Regions from separate parts of the Roseibium sp. Sym1 genome, predicted to be linked through region 3. Evidence: riboswitches for the same ligand, from Rfam matches in the RefSeq annotation. Region 3 holds a riboswitch; each other region holds the start of a gene.
What was found. Region 3 has a riboswitch for thiamine pyrophosphate ahead of O6760_RS12155 (ABC transporter permease). Riboswitches for the same ligand answer to the same signal wherever they lie in the genome.
Positions count from the first base shown of each region.

Region 1 (2,256 bases), 1.3 Mb from region 3:
AAGTCGTGCTCGGCGCGCTGATCGTGATCGCGGCGGGGATCTTCGTCATCTACCGCGAGCACCGCCTCGGCCTCGACCGCACCAAATCCCGCCGCGCCTCGACACCGTCTCGCTCATAGCGGCACAGGGACGGAAGGCCCGGTACCGCTTACTGCGGCTTGTACTCGAACCGCTCGACAGCACTCTTTGTGCCGTCCGGGAAAATCAGCTGGACGCTGATCGACTGGGTCGAGCCGGGCGGGCGCTCGATATAGGGCTTGTCCTTCAGAACCGCGTTGGGGTTGTCCGGATCGCATTCATCCAGTTGCCATTCCTGGTCGATCGGGCCGTCATTGATGCCGTAGAAAACGTAGTCGATGCCGCATTTCCAGGATTCCAGATGGGTGAAATAGACCAGCTCCTGGCCCTGCCAGTCGCGGAAGGCAACCCAGTTGGCCTTGGTCAGATCAAGGATCTGCTTGATCTGTTCCGGCGGCATGCCCTGGGCGGAGACCGGCACGGATGTTGCCATGGGGGCAAGGGCGAGGCCGAGACAAAGGGCCGTCGATTTCAGAAACTGCATGAAAGCTCCTCCTGGATGAGGTGGCCGGAAAGGTGTTTCAAAAGGCCTTGAAGGTGATGATGGTCTTGGTGTCCTGGATGCCGTCGATCGGGTGCACCTTCTCATTGACGAAATGGCCGATATCGGCGCCGTCATCGATGTAGAACTTGACCAGGAGGTCGTTGTCGCCGCTGGTCGAATAGACCTCGGATGCAATCTCCGCGTCGGCGATCGCGTTGGCGACCTGGTAGGTCTTGCCCAGCTGGCATTTGATCATCACGAAAAACGGGGTCATGCGGTGCTCCGGACAGTGCTTCAATCAAAATGTGTTCATGGACATCGCCCATCTCGCCGTATCAGTCAATCGCGGAGAGGCGCGCAATGCCCCGGGACTTGCATTCGGATGTCCCTCTTGCTAGCAGTCAAGTCATCTCATGGGGGTGCCCGGCCATACCGGTCCGGGCTGAGAGGCGGCCCGCCAACTCCTTGAACCTGATCCGGATGATACCGGCGGAGGGATTTGAGATCATGACACTTTCCCTGGTGGCCTCGACACGGGACCTTTCTCCGGAAACCGTTCATGCGGTGCTGGAGCGGGTCCGGCAGACGACACCGCGCGTTCATGCCATCACCAACGCGGTTGCCCAGAATTTCACTGCAAATGTGCTGCTGGCGCTTGGCGCGGTGCCGTCGATGACACTGGCGCCGGAGGAAGTCGCGGGCTTTGCCGCCGGGTCCGACGCGCTGCTCGTCAACCTGGGCACGCTGGACGAGACGCGCCGCAGCGCGATCCCGCTTGCGGTCGCGGCCGCGCAGAAGGCGGGACGCCCCGTCTGTATCGATCCGGTCTTTGTCGAACGTTCGACCTTGCGATGCGAGTTCGCGCGGGACCTGCTGGCAGCACAGCCTGATCTGGTGCGGCTTAACCTGGCCGAACTGGAGGCCCTGTTCCCCGACCGGGAACAGGCGGACGCCCTGATCGCGACCGGCACGGTGTTTGCGGTGACAGGCGCGGAGGACAAGATCGAAAGCCAGGGCGAGGACTATTGCCTTTCCAACGGACACAAGCTGATGGGGCGGGTCACCGCGACCGGCTGTGCCGGCGGCGCGGTTCTGGCCGCCTTTGCCGCCGTGGAGGCCGACAAGGCGCTGGCGGCCGCCTGTGGCCTCAGCGTCTTCAACATTGCCGGAGAGATCGCGGCGGAACGCTCCGGCGGGCCCGGGAGCTTCGTGCCGGAACTGCTGGACGCCCTCTACGGCCTCAGCCTGCGGGATATCGAGATCCGTTTGAAAACGGCCTGAACCGGCAGTCCCTGTTTCACTTGAGGAGACCCACATGACCGCCATAGCGGTGACGATTGCAGGATCTGATTCCGGCGGCGGTGCCGGCATACAGGCCGATCTGAAAACCTTTTCCGCCAACGGCGTCTTCGGTGCCAGCGTCCTGACCGCCCTGACGGCGCAGAACACGCTCGGTGTCAGCGCGATCCACGACGTGCCGCCGGACTTCGTCCGCGCGCAGATCGACGCGGTCTATTCGGACCTTGCGGTCAAGGCCACCAAGATCGGCATGCTGTCGACGGTTGCGACAATCGAGGCGGTTGCCGATGGGCTGAAAGCGCATGACACCGGGCCGGTCGTGCTCGACCCGGTCATGGTTGCCGCCTCCGGCGATCCGCTCCTGGCCGACAGCGCGGTCGAGACGCTGATATCCG
Region 1 covers NZ_CP114786.1:3,927,439-3,929,694, forward strand. The annotation lists gene O6760_RS17850 (DMT family transporter) at 1-119, shown strand, start outside; gene O6760_RS17855 (hypothetical protein) at 149-562, opposite strand; gene O6760_RS17860 (Lrp/AsnC ligand binding domain-containing protein) at 600-836, opposite strand; TPP riboswitch at 968-1,078, shown strand; gene O6760_RS17865 (hydroxyethylthiazole kinase) at 1,070-1,843, shown strand; gene thiD (bifunctional hydroxymethylpyrimidine kinase/phosphomethylpyrimidine kinase) at 1,878-2,256, shown strand, end outside.
Region 1: another riboswitch for thiamine pyrophosphate. It lies ahead of O6760_RS17865 (hydroxyethylthiazole kinase); the one in region 3 lies ahead of O6760_RS12155 (ABC transporter permease).

Region 2 (2,256 bases), 2.9 Mb from region 3:
GATGACCGTATCGATCGGGTCGCAACTCGATGCGTTTCCCGGCACGGGGTCGGGGCAGTTCAACCAGCTCATCGGCCTCTCCATCAATTCGTATCGTCCATGTGCCAATTAGATAGGGTTGCGGCCACGAATGTGTCCATTGAACAGTCTGTTTCCGGCTTTCCTTCCTGACCGGACCGTGTATAACCGCCAACCCTTTCCCTCGCTTTCCTCGAAGGTGTCCCATGAAACGCGTCATGATCGTCGGCGGTCCCGGGTCCGGCAAGAGCATGCTCGCCACGGCATTGGGAGAAAAAACCGGTCTGCCGGTCTTCCATATGGACAAAATCCACTGGTGCTCCGGCTGGGTGGAGCGCCCGAGAGCGGAGAAAGACCGGCTGACCCACGAGGTGCACATCCAGGACCACTGGATCTTCGAGGGGGGACACTCCGGCACGTATGCGGAGCGGGTCGCCCGGGCGGACACCTTTGTCTGGCTGGACGTGCCTGTCGGCCTGCGTCTGTTCCGTGTCCTCAGGCGGTCGATGAAACACTACGGACGCACGCGGCCGGATCTGCCCGACGGTTGTCCCGAGCGCTTCAATCTGCAGACCGTCGATTTTCTCCATTTCATCTGGCGCACGCGGAACTCCGCACGCGACAAGCTGGAGGCTGTCTACCGGACACCACCCGCACATCTCGCGGTGTATCGGCTGACCACGCTCGCCGAGGTCCGCTCATTCCTTGCAAGTCTCGATCAGGAGGCACTCCCTTGACAGGACCGGTCTGGCGACGGCACAAGGAAACTTCACCCGGGGTGTCCCGACAAGGGGCTGAGATACTGCTGGCGCAATTGCGCGGCGCAGGGACCCGACGAACCTGATCCAGGTCATGCTGGCGAAGGGAGGGTGCCTCAGGGACTGTTCAGGGTCGATCCGCCCCGTGTCCCTTTCAGCCGTCCCGTTCCGGTTTGACCACCTGAGAAGCAAGGTGGTGCCTGCCTTGCCGGAGTGCGGACTTGGCGCAGATCATTGTCTCCCTGACGATGCCCCCCGGGCGGCTGTCCACACGAGTGGGGCTGCCATGAAGGTGGAAATTCGCGGTTCCGGTGTCGCCGGACTGGCGCTTGCACTGGAGCTGATTGGACGCGGAGCAGAGGTGAGCCTGCTTGAGCGCGGTCGCGACATGCGCCGGAGCGCTTCCTGGCTCGCTGGCGGTATGCTCGCACCCTGGTGCGAACGGGAAAATGCCGAAGAGGCAGTGCTTGTCCTGGGACGTGGATCGATTGACTGGTGGGACAGGGCGGTGCCTGGCCTTGTCAGGCGAAACGGCACACTGGTGGTGGCTTCGCCAAGGGACACCGGGGAACTTGACCGGTTCGCGGCGCGCACCGATGGTTTCAGCCATGTTGACCGCGACGCGATCGGCGCCCTTGAACCGGATCTCGCAGGCCGTTTTGCCAGGGCATTGTTCTTCGAGAGGGAAGCACATCTTGACCCGCGCAAGGCCCTGACCGGCCTGCTCGACAAGCTGGTCGGCCAAGGCGTCCAGTATTGCTGCTGTGGAAAGCATGCCGGATCCGATGCAGACCTTGCCGTGGATTGTACCGGGATAGCGGCGGAGGATCCGGACCTCAGGCCGGTGCGCGGCGAGATGCTGTTGCTGCACGCACCCGAGGTGACCCTGTCCCGGCCGGTCAGGTTCCTGCATCCGCGGATCCCCGTCTATGTGGTCCCCAGGGACAATCATCACTTCATGGTGGGGGCGACGATGATCGAGAGCGCCGATAGCGGCCCGATCACCGTGCGGTCCACAATGGAGCTGCTCAATGCTGCCTACAGCCTCCATCCGGGGTTCGCGGAAGCAAGGATCATCGAGACCGGGGCGGGGCTGCGTCCCGCCTATCCGGACAATCTGCCGCGTATCCGGCGCAAGGGGAGGACGGTCTCGCTCAACGGCTTCTACAGGCATGGTTTCCTGCTGGCTCCCCATTTCGCCGCCGAAGCGGCAGAGCTCATTTTTTCGCAAGACCTGGAGACGGCGCATGAACCTCATCATTAACGGCGAGGACCGGCAGGTTGCGAGTGCGACGCTGGCCCTGCTTCTGGAAGAGCTGGCCTATGACCACGATTTCCTGGCAACGGCGCACAACGGTGACCTTGTCCCGGCAGAGGATCGGGCTGCCTGTGTTCTACAGACCGGTGACAGGATCGAGATCCTGTCACCCATGCAGGGAGGCTGACCAGTGGTGACCTTCTATGGCGAAACCGTCTCCTC
Region 2 covers NZ_CP114786.1:5,533,031-5,535,286, reverse strand. The annotation lists gene O6760_RS25680 (pirin family protein) at 1-72, opposite strand, end outside; gene O6760_RS25675 (DNA topology modulation protein FlaR) at 225-755, shown strand; TPP riboswitch at 783-903, shown strand; gene thiO (glycine oxidase ThiO) at 1,063-2,040, shown strand; gene thiS (sulfur carrier protein ThiS) at 2,024-2,221, shown strand; gene O6760_RS25660 (thiazole synthase) at 2,225-2,256, shown strand, end outside.
Region 2: another riboswitch for thiamine pyrophosphate. It lies ahead of thiO (glycine oxidase ThiO); the one in region 3 lies ahead of O6760_RS12155 (ABC transporter permease).

Region 3 (2,256 bases):
CCCTCGGCCGCGAAGAACCCCTTGGTCTGGGCCGTAACCAGCGGCGCGTGATCGGGATTGATGAACCAGTCAAGCAGCAGGGTCAGCTTGTCCGCGGCCTGGACCGGCTGAGACGCCAGAAGGCCGGCGGCGAAGACAAGAGACAGGAGTTGTTTTTTCATTGGATCCTCCGTTGCGGCAGCGTGGTTTCAGGTCACGGTCTGCCAGGGCACTAGAAACTGGGTGAAGCGGTTCACGGCAAAGCGCATGATCAGCACCATTGCCGCGAGCAGGATGAGAGCGGCGAACATCAGGTCCGCCTGCATGCGATTGCTGCTCTGGAGCATGATGAAGGCAAGCCCGCCCTTGGCTCCGGCCCACTCGCCGATAATCGCGCCCATGGGCGCGAAGACGGCGGCCACGCGCAGGCCGGAGGCAAAAGCAGGCAGGCCGGACGGCAGGCGGAACAGCCACAATTCGCGCAGCCGCGACAGCCGGTAGAGCCGGGCCAGGTCCCCCAGCCCCGGGTCGAGACGCTGGAGACCGTCGAAAAAGGTCGATGTCACGGTGAAGAAGATCACGAGGATCACGACCACGATCTTGGATGCAAGGCCGAAGCCGAGCCAAAGGACAAGAATCGGCGCGATTGCGAAAACCGGCAGCGCCTGGGTCACGAGGATCGGCGGCATCGCGAACCGGGCCGCCACCGGGAACAACCACAAAAACACAGACAGAACGGCCCCTGCCAACGCGCCCAAAACAAAACCGAGCACGGTTTCGTAGGCGGTGATCCCCGCATGATGCAGCAGGAAACCGGCGTTCTTGGCAAAGGCCGCGAACACCCGGTCCGGCCCGGGCAGGATGTAGTGCTGGGTGTCAAAAACGAAGACGATCGCAGCCCAGACCGCAACGGCGACAGCTGCACCGGTCAGGGCCCGCAGCACCGGCATCAGGAAAGACGTCATCTGGCCGACCCCTCGCGCCTGCACCCGAAGGCAATCGGGCGGGCCGGAACCGGCAACGGCAATGACAGCAACTGCCACGATGGCAGACGACAACGCATAGGATCTCCCGTCTTCGGACGCGCCGAAAATGACATTGGAGATCCGGGATTTGGCTAAAGGTTTCCGTCCCTTCGCCGGCATGACCCGGATCAGGTTCTAAGGGTTCGGCTGATGCCATCTCAGTTCCGGAAACCGGAACACCCCTCGGACCAAGGCGGACCTTGCCTCGTACGGTGGAAAAAGGCAAGCCGCGATCCGCGGCTTTTTTGGATTTGGTGGTCGCCCCTTGGGGTCAGCCGGCCTGCCAGGCTGTGATCGCCTTTTCGACCGCTTCGGCACCGACAGTGCCCTTTTCAAGGGTCAGGATGCCCCTTTTGCCGTTTTCATACAGCATCGGAATGTCGATCCAGCCGCGCTCGCGCAAAAGGGCCAGGTTCCGCTGCTGTTCGTTGGGCAGGCTGGAGAGCGCAATCCAGAAAAAGCCGGGAGAGACTTTCACCGATGCCCCGATGAGGGCATCCCCGCGGGCCTCTTCCGTCGGCTTCATGACCAGACCGGGCACGTTGACGACATCCCCGGCGGCAAAGGTTTCCGGAAACTCGTACTTGATCTCGACCAGGTGGCTCGCCGGCAGCGACGTGTCATCATTCGGCTTGATGCGGATATCCACCTTCACGTCGCGTTCGGGAATCTCGACGGAGGCGCTCAGAACCGCCTGTGCCTGACCATCGAGATTGGTTTCCTCGTCGAGGGTCCAGACGACGGCGCCCTGTGCCGCGGTGCCGGCACCTCCGCTTTCCTCGCCTTCCTCGTAGAGGATCGAGCGCTGTACGCTGCTCTCTTCCGCGACGGCAGGAACGGAGGGAGCCGCTTCTTCGGGCGAAATCGCCGCAAGGTTGTCATCCGGCACGGCCACCGGCGGTTGTTCGGGCGTGGCCGGCTCGGCGGCCGGCACCTGTTCGTTGTCGATGGACGTCACGATGGACGGCTGCGCCGGGGCCGGGGCCGGGGTGTCGTCCTGCGGCGTGATCGTCGTCGTGGTCACTGTCAGGGCGTCGGGCGCAACCACGTCGTCAGTACCGTCATTCAGCAGCCTGTCGGTGTTTTTGGTCTCGTCCGCCGCAGCCTGAGAGGGTTCATCCTGCGCCGGCGTGCCCTGGTCCGGCGCGGCGGGTTCGGGTTGAACCGCCGTCGTTGTGATCTGCGTGTCCCCGCCAGTCGCAGACGGGCCGCTGTCCGCGGTCTGCTCGCCTGCAGGAAGCAGGAAGTACGC
Region 3 covers NZ_CP114786.1:2,658,782-2,661,037, reverse strand. The annotation lists gene O6760_RS12160 (ABC transporter substrate-binding protein) at 1-161, opposite strand, end outside; gene O6760_RS12155 (ABC transporter permease) at 189-1,037, opposite strand; TPP riboswitch at 1,093-1,198, opposite strand; gene O6760_RS12150 (hypothetical protein) at 1,276-2,256, opposite strand, start outside.